Regions from separate parts of the Synechococcus sp. CCY9202 genome, predicted to be linked through region 3. Evidence: predicted binding sites of a transcription regulator. Region 3 holds the regulator's gene; each other region holds the start of a gene.
What was found. Region 3 encodes NtcA, which controls nitrogen genes in cyanobacteria. Its sites were predicted from a motif close to GTANCNNNNGNTAC; they were not measured.
Positions count from the first base shown of each region.

Region 1: the regulator NtcA is predicted to act here: its motif matches at 947-960, upstream of VB777_RS07460 (ammonium transporter).
Region 2: the regulator NtcA is predicted to act here: its motif matches at 2,775-2,788, upstream of urtA (urea ABC transporter substrate-binding protein).

Region 1 covers NZ_JAYGID010000052.1:77,276-82,144, forward strand. Annotated here, with positions in the region: gene VB777_RS07460 (ammonium transporter) at 1-845, opposite strand, end outside; gene VB777_RS07465 (P-II family nitrogen regulator) at 1,142-1,483, shown strand; gene VB777_RS07470 (glutathione S-transferase family protein) at 1,626-2,882, shown strand; gene VB777_RS07475 (M23 family metallopeptidase) at 3,265-3,681, shown strand; gene VB777_RS07480 (DUF2808 domain-containing protein) at 3,783-4,265, shown strand; gene VB777_RS07485 (glutamine synthetase III) at 4,764-4,869, opposite strand, start outside.
Region 2 covers NZ_JAYGID010000081.1:51,448-56,316, forward strand. Annotated here, with positions in the region: gene urtA (urea ABC transporter substrate-binding protein) at 1-1,244, shown strand, start outside; gene VB777_RS11010 (MOSC domain-containing protein) at 1,396-2,274, opposite strand; gene urtA (urea ABC transporter substrate-binding protein) at 2,865-4,169, shown strand; gene VB777_RS11020 (ABC transporter permease subunit) at 4,382-4,869, shown strand, end outside.
Region 3 covers NZ_JAYGID010000043.1:49,067-53,935, reverse strand. Annotated here, with positions in the region: gene dcd (dCTP deaminase) at 1-580, opposite strand, end outside; gene VB777_RS06730 (cob(I)yrinic acid a,c-diamide adenosyltransferase) at 580-1,221, opposite strand; gene ntcA (global nitrogen regulator NtcA) at 1,550-2,284, shown strand; gene VB777_RS06720 (sulfotransferase) at 2,305-3,135, opposite strand; gene VB777_RS06715 (DUF3084 domain-containing protein) at 3,347-4,582, shown strand; gene VB777_RS06710 (resolvase) at 4,593-4,869, shown strand, end outside.

The sequences.
Region 1 (4,869 bases), on a different contig from region 3:
CCGAGAGTCGCAATGGCCATGCTGTGACCAGGCAAAGCCATCGGCTTGCCGCCCACGAATTTACCGATCCTGGGACCAAGCAGGATTGCACCGACCAGGCCAGCCCAGGCTCCGAAGGAGTGAACGATCGAGGATCCAGCAAAATCAATGAAACCACCGGCTTCACCACCGAGACTGGAAAGCCATCCACCATTCCATTGCCAAGCGCCGGCAATGGGATAGAGAAATCCAACCAAAATCAGCGAGAAAACAACAAACTCGCCAAACTTGATCCTTTCAGCAACAAGGCCGGAAACGATTGTGGCCGCCGTAGCAGCAAATGCAACCTGGAAGAAGAAGTCAACAGAAGGAACAAGGCTGCCTTCGGTGACCATTTCAGCAGTTACTTCGGGATCAAAGAAAAGCCCGTTGAAGTACAGCCAACCATCAACCAGCGCATCGCCGTACATCAGCGAAAAGCCAATCAACCAATAGGCGCTTGCCGCAAGAGCAAACACAATCAGGTTCTTCAGCAGAATGTTGACAGCATTTTTTTGCCGGCACATTCCCGCCTCCACCATGGCGAAACCGGCGTTCATGAAAACGACGAGGATCGCGCAGACAAAGATGAACATGTTGTTGGCCAGGAACGCTGGCGTGAGCTCAGGGAGCTCAGCCGCGTGGGCCGACAGGTTGAAAACGCCCAAACCAAGCAAGGCCAGTGGCACGCAGGCCAGCCAGGTGAGGGAGCGTTGGGATGAGAGACCCCGAATGCTGCGAACAATCAGCGACGGAGCCTCAATGAGACTGGCCTCCTGCAGACACCTCGAGGCGGTGCGTCTGGGGGCGCGCGGAGCAACTGTCATGGAGCGTGATGACTCAAAAAAAAGCAGAGGCTGCACGGGAGTGGAAGGCCATGAAGCCCTTCCCTGAGGTCCAAAAGTGCTCGTTAAGGCACCTTTGCTAAGTGTCCGTCGCTACCAAATCGCCAATCCGTGCCTCCAGGGGCCTGTCATTCCTCAATCCACACCGTCTGGCTGATTCCCATGCAAGCGGCAGCTGTGTCAGCGATTCGTCGCATCTGTCGTTGCATCTGGCAACATTTGCTACACACCTCCGGGCGGACCCTGACAAAGTGGAGATCCAGCCACTTGCCAAAGCCTTGAAACAGATTCAGGCCATCATCCGTCCCGAAAAGCTCGATCCCGTCAAGGACGCACTGGTGGAACTGGGCATCAATGGGATGACCGTAACCACCGTCCAAGGCTTCGGCAAACAGATGGGGCACACAGAGGTGTATCGCGGTGTGAAGGTGGAAGCACGTCTTCTCTCCAAGACTCTCCTGACCTTGGTGGTGACTGACGATAGCTGTGACAAGGTCGTGGAGGCTCTGCTCAAGAACGCCCAGACCGGTGAGATTGGCGACGGCAAGATCATTATTACCAACGTCGAAAATGCTATTCGCATCCGGACCGGTGAATCCGGAGATGTCACTCTGATCTGAAGCTCACTGATCTGATTGCTTACTGAAAATTCCTTTATTGATCAGTTCGCTCCTTAGTCCTTCTGGGCTGAGGGGTGTTTTTATTATGTGGCTGGTTTTGTGAGCGTCACGAGTAGAGGCTCGATACTCCATGATTGTTGTCATGCCTTCCGAACTTTCGCCAATCCCATTCGAGGCCTGCTTGCCACTTGACTGGCTCAGCCTCGAGACGCTTGCAGCTTCACTGGACGATCCTGTTGAAGGTCTGACCAATTCCCAGGCGACCTTGAGGCTGTTCGGGCAACCTGAAGCTGCCCTGCGGGTCACTCTGTATCGCGACCACCACGCCTGGTGTCCCTATTGTCAAAAGGTCTGGCTGTGGCTGGAAGAGCGACGGGTTCCCTATCGCATCCGCAAGGTCACGATGTTCTGCTACGGCGAGAAGGAGTCCTGGTTCCGCCAACGGGTTCCCTCGGGGATGTTGCCCGCCCTCGAGATCGACGGACATCTGCTCACCGAAAGCGACCGCATCCTGGAGGCTCTGGAAACAAGTTTTGGTCCGCTCGGTCCAGGCATGAACGATCCCACTGTGCTGCCCCTGCGGCGCCTGGAACGCCTGATCTTTCGATCCTGGTGTCAGTGGCTCTGCACACCGAGCCGTTCCATCGAAGAGGAAAGCCGCCAACGTGATGGGTTTCGCCATGTCGCCCAGTCCATAGAAGCAGCGCTGCAGCACACTCCGGGGCCCTTCCTGCTGAATGACTTCAGCACTGCTGACCTCGTCTTCGTGCCTTATCTCGAGCGGATGGCGGCGAGCCTTCTGTACTACAAGGCCTACGCCTTGCGTCAGGAGCATCCCGCCATCGATCGCTGGTTCCAGGCCCTTGAGCAACGCCCCACCTACCTCGGGACCCAGAGCGACATCCATACCCACGCCCACGATCTGCCCCCCCAGATGGGTGGCTGTTATCCCAGTGGCACGGCTGAACAGCAGGCCATCGCCAGCCGCATCGATCGGGGTCCCTGGCCTATTGCGGAACCCGATCCGGAAACGTCCGCGCCCATGCCGCCAGATGCCGCAGCCATAGCCCTCGCCAGGGTTCTGCGCCATCGGACTGTGCTGCTGGAGCGCCATCCTGCCAACAGCGGCTTTGATCAGGCCCTGCGCGCCACCCTCACCCGCCTGATCCAGGGCACAGCATGTGTTCCACCTCCAGGCAGTGCCGTCCAGCTGCGTGACCTGCGGGATCACATCTGCGTTCCGCGTGATATGCCGCTGCATTCAGCCCGGCTGCTGCGCCAGGCCCTTGAAGAAACAGCCAAGCTCGATCCACGCAGTCCCGACGCGCAACCACCAGCCATCCCACAGCGCCACCGCCGGGATCAGGATCCGCGTCCATTCCTGACAGCCAGTCGCTGAAGCTGTCCCTGCCACTGGACGGTGGCGCTGATCCCGCGCACCGTGCGGATGTTCCGGCCGTTCCATGCGAACGGGTGTTGTGATGGCCGCTTCAGGCTCGCTGGCCCTGCTGCTTGTTGTCCTGGGGTCGGTCCCAGCCTGGGCTTCATCGGACGAGGCCCCAGCACCAGGAAGTCCCTCCAGACCAGAGACCATTCCTACGCGTCTGGCCGTGGCCGACGTGCTGCCATCAGCGGGCCCGTCGGGCGATCGGCCTGGGCGGCACATCGAACCGGTTCCAGGTGCACAACCCATTCCTCCTCTGCTGGATCCCCTGGGCGGAGCGACCCAGCAGATGGATCCATGGGGTTGGCGGTTTTCTGAAGCCCGCGGGGCCTGGAGAATGCATACGGGCCTCGATCTCGCCGCACCCGCTGGCACAAACGTGCGGGCCAGCCTTGCCGGAACCGTTGTTCTGGTTGAAGCCGTTGGTGGTTATGGCCTCACCGTGGTGCTGGCTCACACCAACCAACTTGAGACCCTTTACGCCCACCTGGAAGCCACGGATGTCCAACCTGGCGACGCCGTACAGGCTGGCCAGTCGATAGGCCGTGTCGGCATGAGTGGGCAGGCCACCGGGCCCCATCTCCATTTTGAACTGCGTCGCCGTGGCAGCGTTGCGGTTGAGGCGCTCGACCCCACACCCCATCTGACTCGGCTCCTGCCTCCACCAATTCTGCCTCCCCTTCCAGAGTCCGCACCGGGAAGGTTGGCGGCACTCGCAGAGTCCAGCCCTGCAACCCGTGAAAAAACGCCATGACCACCAGTTTCAATGTGACAAGGCGGCGGCCCTGGAAAGGGTACCGGGTTGGATGGGTGCTGTTGTCCTGTCTGGCTTGCGGGGTGGTACTCCAGCCCTCGATGGTTGGAGCTGTCGAGCTACGCGGCAGCACGGTCTTCCTCAGGGCCCCCTGGAAAGTGGATCTGAGGAGTTATTACACCAATGTCTTTGAGCGCTGGGCGGAGTACTACTTCACCATCACCCTTGCCGAGGATGCTGGTGCATCACTTGGAGGACTCACCATTCAGCAGACCCGCGGTGCCGACTGGCAATTCCCCTTCAGCCCGGAGCGAACCCGGGCCTTTCTAGGGAAGCCCCGTCAGGAAGGGGCTCCGATCGCCGTGGAAGCCAGCTTTGACCCCGATCTCCGCCGCTTCAGGTTGAGTTTCCCGGAGCCGATACCGCCGGGAAACACGATCACGGTGATGATCAAACCCTGGCATAACCCGGCACAGGCTGACACGTATATGTTCCAGGTGGAGGCGATTCCGGCTGGACCCAACCCAGTACCATCAGCCGTTGGATCAGGAACCTTGCGGATCTATTCAATCGATCGCTATTGATTCAACAGCCTGGGTATCTCAGTGTTCGCCAGTCACCATTGCTCGTACTCACTTCAACGCCAATTCCCACCGGACCGCCTACGGCGCCACCCATTTCCTGCCACCAACTGATCGCTTCACTCCAGGCTGCTTCCAGAGAGTCATAGAGATCATCCAGAACCGGGTGGGGCAGGCCCTGCAGGTCGACCAACCGATACAGGCGTGGACCAGCGGACTTGAAGCCACCACCTCGCTCCAAGGGGCGCGGGGGTGCGGTAGACGTGCTGCTGCGCAAGGAGGGAGAACGAGAAGCGCTGGCAGGCGACATCGATGCAGACATCGGCAAGCAACAGAAAGACCATGAACGATCATGGCCCCTGTGACAGCTGCAGACTGTCACCTTTACGACATCTTCAGAAGTTCAAGTCGCCAGGGCCAGCCCAGGGCCAGCAAAAAGCCCCGAAGGAGTCCTTCGGGGCTTAGCGAGCATGGGTGGCAATGAGCCAGCTCAGCCGAACCTCAACGGACGAACAGCATCTCCTGGTAGGAAGGCAGGGGCCAGAGATTGTCGTCCACCAGGGCTTCCAGCCCATCCACTGCAGTGCGCAGGTCTGACATCAAGGGC
Region 2 (4,869 bases), on a different contig from region 3:
TTTTCAGCCTGGCAGCCTGCGGTGACGGAGACCGTGGCGGTGACGAGTCCATCTCCGGCGGTTTTGACGGTGAAGTGAAGGTGGGGATTCTGCATTCCCGCTCCGGCACCATGGCCATCTCCGAGAACACGGTGGTCGAAGCCGAGTTGATGGCGATCGACGAACTCAATAAGGAAGGCGGTCTCAAGATTGGCGATAAGAAGCTCAAGATCGTCCCGATCGAAGAAGATGGGGCTTCCGACTGGCCCACTTTCGCCGAGAAAGCGAAGAAATTGATCGATCAGGATCAGGTGGCTGTGGTGTTCGGTGGTTGGACCTCCGCCAGCCGCAAGGCGATGCTGCCGGTCTTCGAGGCCAAGGACCACTTCCTCTACTACCCGATCCAGTACGAGGGGCAGGAGTGCTCCAAGAACATCTTCTACAGCGGTGCGGCTCCCAACCAGCAGGCTGAGCCTGCGGTGGAGTGGCTGTTGAAGAACAAGGGCAAGGATTTTTTCCTGGTGGGCTCGGACTACGTCTATCCGCGCACGGCCAACACCATCATGAAGGAGCAACTCAAGACGCTCGGTGGCACGGTGGTGGGTGAAGATTATCTGCCCCTGGGCAACACCGATGTGGCTTCGATCATCGCCGAGATCAAGCAGGCTCTGCCCAACGGCGGTGTGATCGTCAACACCCTGAACGGCGACAGCAACGTGGCCTTCTTCAAGCAGATGAAGGCTGCGGGCATCACCCCCGCCAACGGCTACTCGATCATGAGCTTCTCGATCGCCGAGGAGGAAGTTGCGGCGATCGGTCCTGAGTATCTGGAAGGCACCTACGCCGCCTGGAACTTCTTCCAGAGCCTCGATACCCCTGGATCCAAGAAGTTCACCGAGGCCTTCAAGGCTAAGTATGGCGATAATCGGGTCACCAGTGACCCGGCTGAATCCGCCTACATGATGGTCTACCTCTGGGCCAAGGCTGCCGAGAAGGCCGGCACCGTCGATAACAAGGGAGTTCGAAAGGCCTTAATCGGTGTCAGCTTTGATGCTCCTCAGGGCACGGTCACGGTGCAGCCCAACCACCACACCGAGAAACGTGTGCTGATCGGCGAAGTCCAGAAAACTGGCATGTTCAAGATCCTCGAGGACAAGGGCTTCGTCAAGCCCGTGGCCTGGAACCAGTTCGTGCCCGAAACCAAGGGCTACACCTGTGACTGGACCCGTACTGACGTGCCCGATCCCGGCAAGTTCAAAATGTGATCGAGCCGGAAAGGATGTGGGCGACAGCCTGGTGTTCAGCGAGGGTATTCCGGCTCTGGACCAACCCTGCTGCCGGCCTGCGGAACGCACCTTCGCCGTCGCTGGGATCCCGAGGGCCTTCCAACTTGTCAGGGATTGCCCTGCGATGATGTCACCCCAACAGAGCAATTGGATCCCCGAGCGCCACTGGACCCGGTCGGAGCACCGAGAGCCGAATGCCTGCCTCCACGTTGTTGTGACGGGCGGTGGTCCGCAGAATCTCGAGGTCTTGGGGTAGGTCCCCCTGGGCCAGGGTCGTAACGACACAACGTGGGCAGGCACCATCGACCCGTAGCTCCAGCTGAGATCCCACTCGCAGGGTGTGGCCAATCCAGGACGCTTCGACAAAACCCGTGGAGCCATCGGCCGGCTCGATCAGCAGGTTGGGACGGAAGCGCTCTGGTGCGAAATCGAGACCGGGGGCAAGAGCACCCAATCTCTCCAGGGTGGCGGTGCTGATGGCGTGGATCGGGCAGGCATCAAAGAACGTGCCGCTGGGAAGAACGAGTTCGTTCACCACGTCCTGGAACTCGCGCTCGGGGACTGGGGGCCAATACTGATTGAGACTGGCGCCAGCAGGAGCCTGGTCCAGCAGGCTCACCTGACGTCCCAGCAGGCTCGAGAGACGCTCAGCCACCTCTGGATCAGAGCTGGAGAGATGATCGTCATCGGCTTCTCCCCCAACGGGCATGGCTGGGCTTACTGCAACATTTTTGGTCGCGAAACCCACAGGTGTGATGGCCACCGGCGGGGGCGGCGCCTCGGGCATGGGTTCAGCCAGGTAGCGGGCCCGGTAGCCGAGCAGCTCCTTCCACAAGTGCGGATTCTTGGCGCTGGCCACCCGGGAGGTGGCGTGGTCCCACAGCGCCCAGGCTCGGTCGCCGCAGACCCCGCGGCCGTCGACCCAGAGCCGCTCAAGCGACTCACCCAACATCGACTTGACGGGATAGCGCCAGAGTGCCACCACCTGTCCCACCGGCTGATCCGTCATCTCTTCGCTGGTCTGGGCCGATGCTGCACCAGATATCTAAGCTCCATCTGCGTCTCCTCGGGGTTCAGAGCAGACGGATGGGCGGAGGGAGCGACCATCTCCTGCCTGAGCGACACAACTCTGAGACGTCTTGCGACAGCATGAATTCCCGTCGATGAGGTGTCCCAGGTGAGATTGGCCGCTTGGGCTGTCACACCAAGTCAAAATCCCGTTGATTTCCCAGACCCGGCTTCAAGTTGAGCTGTCGGCCATCTGCGTCAACACAGCTGACGCAACTCTCGCCGCTTGGTCACCACGGACTGGAAGGTGGCTGGACCACTGGTCAGGCATCGCCAGATCAGCTGGGGCTTGAGCTGGAGCTGCCGAGGTCGTAGTTGTGCGCCGAGGATCTGTCATGGGCCCAGAACTGTCGATGCCAACAGCGGCTTTTCCAGCAGCGCAGACCGACTGCCAGAGCCTCACCAGCAAACCCACACATGCCGAACGCCACCAGATTTTCTGTGTCGGCGGATACACAGCGAGCCGGGCCCGATCGGTAGGTTCCGCCTTGCCGTCAGCATTGCGGCATCCCCATCATCTTGACAAAGCCAATGGTCCAGCAAATCTCAAGGCGGCTGTTTGCCGGTTTCGCGGCGACGGTTGCCGGCGTCACGCTTGTCTCCTGCGGCGGCGGCGGCGGCGGCGATTCTGCAGGAAATTTTGACGGAGAAGTCAAGGTGGGTATCCTCCACTCCTTGAGTGGAACCATGGCCATTTCTGAGACGACCCTCAAAGAGGTCGAAGAGATGGCCATCAAAGAAATCAATGATGCCGGGGGCGTCAAGGTTGATGGTAAGTCTTACAAAATTGTCGCCACGGTTGAAGACGGGGCTTCTGACTGGCCCACTTTTGCTGAGAAGTCGCAAAAGCTGATCGATTCCGACAAGGTCGCTGTTGTCTTCGGTGGCTGGACCTCAGCCAGCCGCAAGGCCATGCTGCCTGTGTATGAGTCAAAAAATCACATGCTCTTCTACCCCATTCAATATGAGGGTCAAGAGTGTTCCAAAAACATCTTCTACACTGGGGCAGTACCCAACCAGCAGGCCGAGCCAGCTGTGGATTGGTTAATGAAGACCTATGGTGATAAGCTTGGCAAGAAAGTTTATCTCGTAGGCTCCGACTACGTTTATCCTCGCACGGCTAATACCATCATCAAAGAGCAGATGAAGGCTCTTGGCGGTGAAACTGTCGGCGAAGATTATATTCCCCTTGGCAACACCGAGGTGGCCCCGATTATTGCCAAGATCAAGAAGGCCTATCCAGATGGTGGCATCATCATCAACACCTTGAACGGGGACTCCAACGTCGCACTCTTCAAGCAGTTCAAGGCAGCTGGTATTGATCCGGCTAAATATCCCATCATGTCTTTCTCGATCGCCGAGGAGGAGATTCGTCAAATTGGCCCCGAGTACACCGCTGGAACCTTTGCCGCCTGGAACTACTTCATGAGTCTGGACACCCCAGCCTCCAAGAAGTTCACTAAGGACTTCCAGGATATGTATGGCGCGGACCGAGTTGTCGGGGACCCCGCTGAGTCGGCGTACAACATGGTCTATCTCTGGAAGAATGCCGTCGAGAAAGCCGGAACTTTCGAAGATCTCGACAAGGTTCGCGCGACCATGATCGGCATCAAATTTGCCGCCCCTCAGGGTGAGATTGAGATGTATCCCAATCACCACACCTCTGAGCGTGTCTTGATCGGTGAGGCCGAGCCCACAGGTCAGTTCAAGATCCTTCAAGACAGCGGCAAGGCCATCCCTCCACTTCCCTGGAACCAGTTCGTTCCTGAAACCAAGGGCTACACCTGCGACTGGACTCGTACCGACGTTCCCGACCCCGGTAAGTTCAAAATGTGATCAACAAGGGAGGCTTCCTGATGAAGCCTCCCTTCTATGTTCACAGAATAATTCTAGTAGCAGCAAATAGTCTTGTTGGTGCGGTCAGATTCTCGGATCGTCGCCAGTCAAGGACTGCGTGTTGCCTAGGCTCCCTTCCTGCACGCCACCTTCTTACCTGTTCGGGTCAAGCTATCACTTGACCCGTACTTTCCGATCAGCCCCTAACTCCGTTGGAACTTTTCTTTTCTCAGATCCTTGACGGTCTTAGCATCGGATCGGTGCTGCTGCTGGCGGCGACCGGGCTGGCCATCGTCTTCGGCTTGATGGGTGTGATCAATCTCGCGCATGGCGAATTGATGATGCTTGGGGCCTACGTTACTTACGTAGTCCAATCAGTATTCCGCCCGATGGGTGGGGTTATTTTTGAATTCTACTATCCCTTCGCCCTAGTCCTTTCCTTTGTCGTCACAGCCTTGGTAGGCGTGATGCTGGAAAGAACTCTGATTCGCAAACTCTATGGTCGGCCACTGGAAACACTGTTGGCTACCTGGGGTGTCAGTCTGATCCTGATTCAGCTGATTCGCAGTATTTCAACGGCGATGCTTCTCGGCATCATTCTGGCCGTTTTGCTTGGATATTTTGGCAATCGCTTGCTTTCCAGTAAAGTTGGCGACCGCCCACTTCTCCCATATCTTTCTGGATTGCTTTGGACTGCAGC
Region 3 (4,869 bases):
GGGTGACCCGCTCGGGCTGATCCTGATACTTTCCGGCACGATCCTGGTAGGTGGTGTCGCAGGGATCGCCTTCGAAGAACAGCAGTTGACAGATACCTTCGTTGGCATAAATGCGGCAATCTGCGCCGGAAGAATTGCTGAATTCAAGCGTGAGATGGCCCTCCCACCCCGCTTCAGCGGGTGTGGTGTTGACGATGATGCCAAGCCGGGCGTAAGTGCTCTTTCCCAGGCAAATTACCGTGATGTTGGGCGGCACCCTCAGCTTCTCCATCGCAACGCCAAGGCCATAGGAATGGGCCGGCAGAATGAAAAAGGCGCCATCGATGTCCTCATGCAGGGGGGCCGGCTCCAGATTGGCTGGATTGAACCGCTTCGGGTTCATTACCGTGCCGGGGACATGGCGAAAGATCAGAAACTCCTGCGACGACAGACGCAGGTCGTAGCCATAAGAGGAACAACCAAAGCTGAGCACCGGCGCGCTGGAGGTCTCGGGTTCGAGATGCCTCACCAGATGGCCCTCAAAGGGCTGGATCATGCCGGCATCGGCCCGCTCCTTGATCCAGCGGTCGTTCTTGAGCATCAGCCGCGGCGCAGTTGGGTGACCTGATCGGCCATGGCCATCAGAGCGGCGGGCATCGCCGGGCCCGTCAGGATGACATCCAGCTGAGCCGGCCGCTGTTCCAGCACCTCGGTGACATCCAGAAGAGACAGATAACCCAGCTCGATCGCCAGCCCCAGTTCATCAAGCACCATCAGATCCACGGCGCCCGCCAGCAGCTGCTGGCGGCTGAAATCCCACACCTCCCGGACAGCCGCCAGGGCAAGGTCCTGCTCGGCTTCAGCCTGCAGGGGAGCCGCAAGGCAGGCGGGCACCGCCGGCCGCAGCCACTGCAGGCGGCCGCAAAGCCAGAGACTGCGGCCCAGCCCCTGATCCACGCCACCTTTGAGAAACTGACTCACCAGGACGCGACTGCCCAGACCCGCCGTGCGCAGGGCCTGGCTGAACACGGCGCCGAAGCTGCCGCGGAAAGGGGCTGTGTGCACCTGAAGCAGCCCTTCGGCCTGAGGCACGGGCCGAAGGGGCACTACAGCGCGAGTCGCTGGGCGGACAGGGTCAGTTCGCTGCTCAGGCCGGGCCTCCAGCCGCTGACCCCGGACAGAGATGTCACCCCGCTGGGAGGGGCGATGGCTGCCCTGGGGGCTGGCAAGACTGGCGGTCATGGACATCCCGGAGGGCGATGGGGCCGGGCGAGCGGATCATTCCGGCCGACCTGGACAGGGACCGAAGCGATGGGATCGGACGCTGCGCTGAAACCTGAATGTAGCGGCATCTGCGCCCTGGACAAGCCACAAACACCATCCCTGGTGGGAACAGACGGTTTCGCGGAAACGGCGGCACAGGCTGCGACAGGCGTCAACAGCCGCACAGGCCCAGAGCGCCAGGGGCTGGCGAGCGGGAGCGGAAGCGGAGGCCCTGACAGCAACCGTGTTGGTTGCTACAAGAAAGAGCAGGGTCGCTCCGTAGCTTCCCAGTTCCTGCCCCGCCGTCATGGTCGGCGCTACTCGCGGCTTCAGCCGTTACGCCCCCCCTCCCCCCAGCGGCTCCGCTGGCACCGGGTCGGGTGTGTCCGGCGGAGCCGGAGCCACCCTTCTCGAAGTGATGCGCGGTCTCGGCGGCAGCAGCGTCGAGACCGTGGAGCGTGGCAAAACCATTTTCTTTCCCGGAGATCCGGCCGAACGGGTCTATCTGCTGCGTCGCGGCGCCGTGCGGTTATCGCGGGTCTACGAATCCGGTGAAGAAATCACCGTGGCACTGCTGCGGGAAAACAGTCTGTTCGGTGTGCTGTCGCTGCTCACCGGGCAGCGATCCGATCGCTTTTATCACGCCATCGCCTTCACCCGCGTGGAGATGGTGACCGCTCCCGCCACCTCGGTCCGCCAGGCCATTGAGCGCGATGCCAGCGTCGGGCTATTGCTGCTGCAGGGCTTGTCCTCCCGCATCCTGCAGACCGAAACCATGATCGAAACCCTCACCCACCGGGACATGTCCTCCCGGCTGGTGAGCTTTCTGCTTGTGCTCTGCCGCGATTTCGGTGTGCCCAGTCAGGAGGGGATCACGATCGACCTGCGCCTCTCCCACCAGGCGATCGCCGAGGCGATCGGCTCCACCCGGGTGACGATCACGCGGCTGCTGGGCGACCTGCGCAACGACGGGCTGGTGCAGGTGGATCGCAAGAAGATCACGGTCTTCGACCCGATCGCCCTGGCCAAACGCTTCAGCTGACCGCCTCCACTCCAACCAGGTCAGCTGAGCAGATTGCGGTAGCGATCCAGCCAGCCCTGCGGCACGGCACCGAAACGCTCTGCCAGACGCTCCACCATCGGTAGATAGTCGCGCGCCATCTCCCGCTGAAAGCCCAGGGGGGGTTCCCGGCCGCCGGCGGCCACGTTGACGGCCGGCGGCAGACGCAGTCGCTCGTTCAAAGGGGGCGCGGCCAGAAAGTCGAACAGGTCGTCGGCGAAGGCTGCAGGATCACTGCTGAGCTGTTCGAAAAAGCAGCAGTGCAACTGAGCGGGCTGGAACACCGCCTCGACGGTCTCGATGGTGCGGAGGTAGTTGGAACGGCTCACGGCCCCGGGCATGCGGGCCTGCTCCAGCAGAGCGGCAATGTCGGCCTCACCGTCGAACTGGCCCTTGCGGACCCGGTTGCGGATCGCCGACCAGACCCTCAGCACGGGATCGCGCATCACGAACACCAGCCTCAGCTCCGGTGCCAGACGCTGCATCCGCTCCCACACCGGCCGCTCCAGGGTGGCGTAGGCGGGGGTGATCTCGCCGACCCGCTTGCCCTGGCGACGTCCCTGACCAAACAGGCGGCAATACCAGGCATCACTGCGCGGCAGGAACCAGTAGCGGCCGAACCAGCGGGGATCGCGGGCGAAACGCTTCAGGTCCCAGAACCTGGCGCGTCGCCGCTCATCGGCGTCGAACACGCCGAAGCGGATCTGGGGCTTGTCAAAGTAGTGGAGCTCCTTGACCGGCGTGAGCCACAGATCCGGATGCTGGCTGAGAACCCTGTGCAGCCAGGTGGTGCCGGAACGCTGGGCCCCGATCACCATGAAGTCCGGAACCATCGCGGTGCAAGCCGGGCGGGCCAGACATTAAACGACCCAGAAGCACCGACCGGACCACAGACATCGGAACAGGCCAAGGATCAGACCCGGCGGGACGCCTCCCCAGACTGTCCGCACCGTGCCGGACGACGGGGTCTGTGCTGCAGGATGCAGCCTTCGGATCCCCCGGATCCGAAGGCTGACAGCGGAACGACGGCGTGGTGAGGCAGCGATGACGGGTTGGTTGTTGATCCTGGTCCTGCTGGTGCTGGGCGGCGTGCTCTCCACCCTCGGTGATCGGCTCGGCAGCCGCGTGGGCAAGGCGCGCCTCAGCCTGTTCAACCTGCGACCGCGCCGCACCGCCGTGCTGATCACGGTGCTCACCGGATCGCTGATCAGTGCCATGTCCCTGGGCCTGATGCTTCTGGTGAGCCAAAGGTTGCGGGTGGGCCTGTTCGAACTGGACCAGCTGGAGCAGAGGCTGCAGCAGAGCCGCGACGATCTGGCACGCAGCCGCCGCGACCTGGTCGGTGCCCAGGCCGCCAGCGCCACCGCCCAGCAGGCCAGCCGCCGAGCCCAGGCGGCCACCAAGCGGGTGGAAGGGGAGCGAAAACGGGCCCAGGCCCAGCGGGATGAAGCGGAGAAGCGGCTGCAACAACTGCGGCGCGAACTGCTGCCCCTGCAGCAGCAGCGTGCCCGGCTGGAGGCCGAGCGCGATCGCCTCAGCCGCGATGTGGCTAACCGGGACCAGGAGATCCGCCGCACCGAAACCGAGTTGGCGGCGGTGCAGGAGCAGATCAAGGAAGGGGAGAAGGAACTCCAGGGCCTTGAAACCAAGATCATCGCCCTGCGCCGCGGCGATGTGGTGATCAGCAGCGGCCAGCCCCTGGCCACCGCCAAGGTGACTCTGGAGCGACCGGAACAGGCCCGGGACGTGATCAACACCTTGCTGCAGCAGGCCAACCGGCTCGCGTTCCAGCGGGTGCTGCCGGGGGAGCCGCCGGACCGCCAGATCCTTCTGGTGCCAAGGAACGACATCGCCAAACTGGAGACTCTGCTGGCCCGCCCCGGCTCCTGGGTGGTGAGCCTGCTCTCGGCCGCCAACGTGCTGCGCGGTGAGCAGCAGGTGCTGGCCTTTCCAGACCTGCGGCCGAACCGCCCCGTGGCGCGGGCGGGCGACGTGCTGGCCACCACCAGCCTCGAACCGGAGGTGCACAGCCCCCAGCAGGTCAACAGCCGGCTGAACCTGCTGCTCGCTGCCGCCTACGCCAAGGTGCAGCGCCAGGGTTCGATCACCGATGGCCTGCAGTTCGACGCGGCCCTGCTCAACCAGCTGGCCCGCTCCCTGAGCGAGCGACCGGAAGATCAGGCGGCCCAGCTGGAAGCCGTGGCCGTGCAGGATGCCGACACTCCCGATCCGATCGTGGTGGAGCTCCGCTGGATCCGGCCACGCAACGGACGCCCCTGAACGCCGTGCCATGGCCACCCACGCCTCACCCGAGCCGAGTGATCGAATCCCTCACGGCGATGCACCGCAGCAGCGAGCCGGACTGGCGGGGTTGGATCCGGGCCGCTGCAAGTGCGGCCTGGTGTGCACCGATGCCACGGGGCAGCGGATTGTGGCGGCGGCGGTGCTGACCCCGGAAGCGACCTGGCACCAACTGAACAGCTGGTGCGCCGAGGGGCTGGTGGCTGAGATCGTGCTGGGCAACGGCACCGGCTGCCGGCACTGGCAGACAAGACTCGCGACGATCG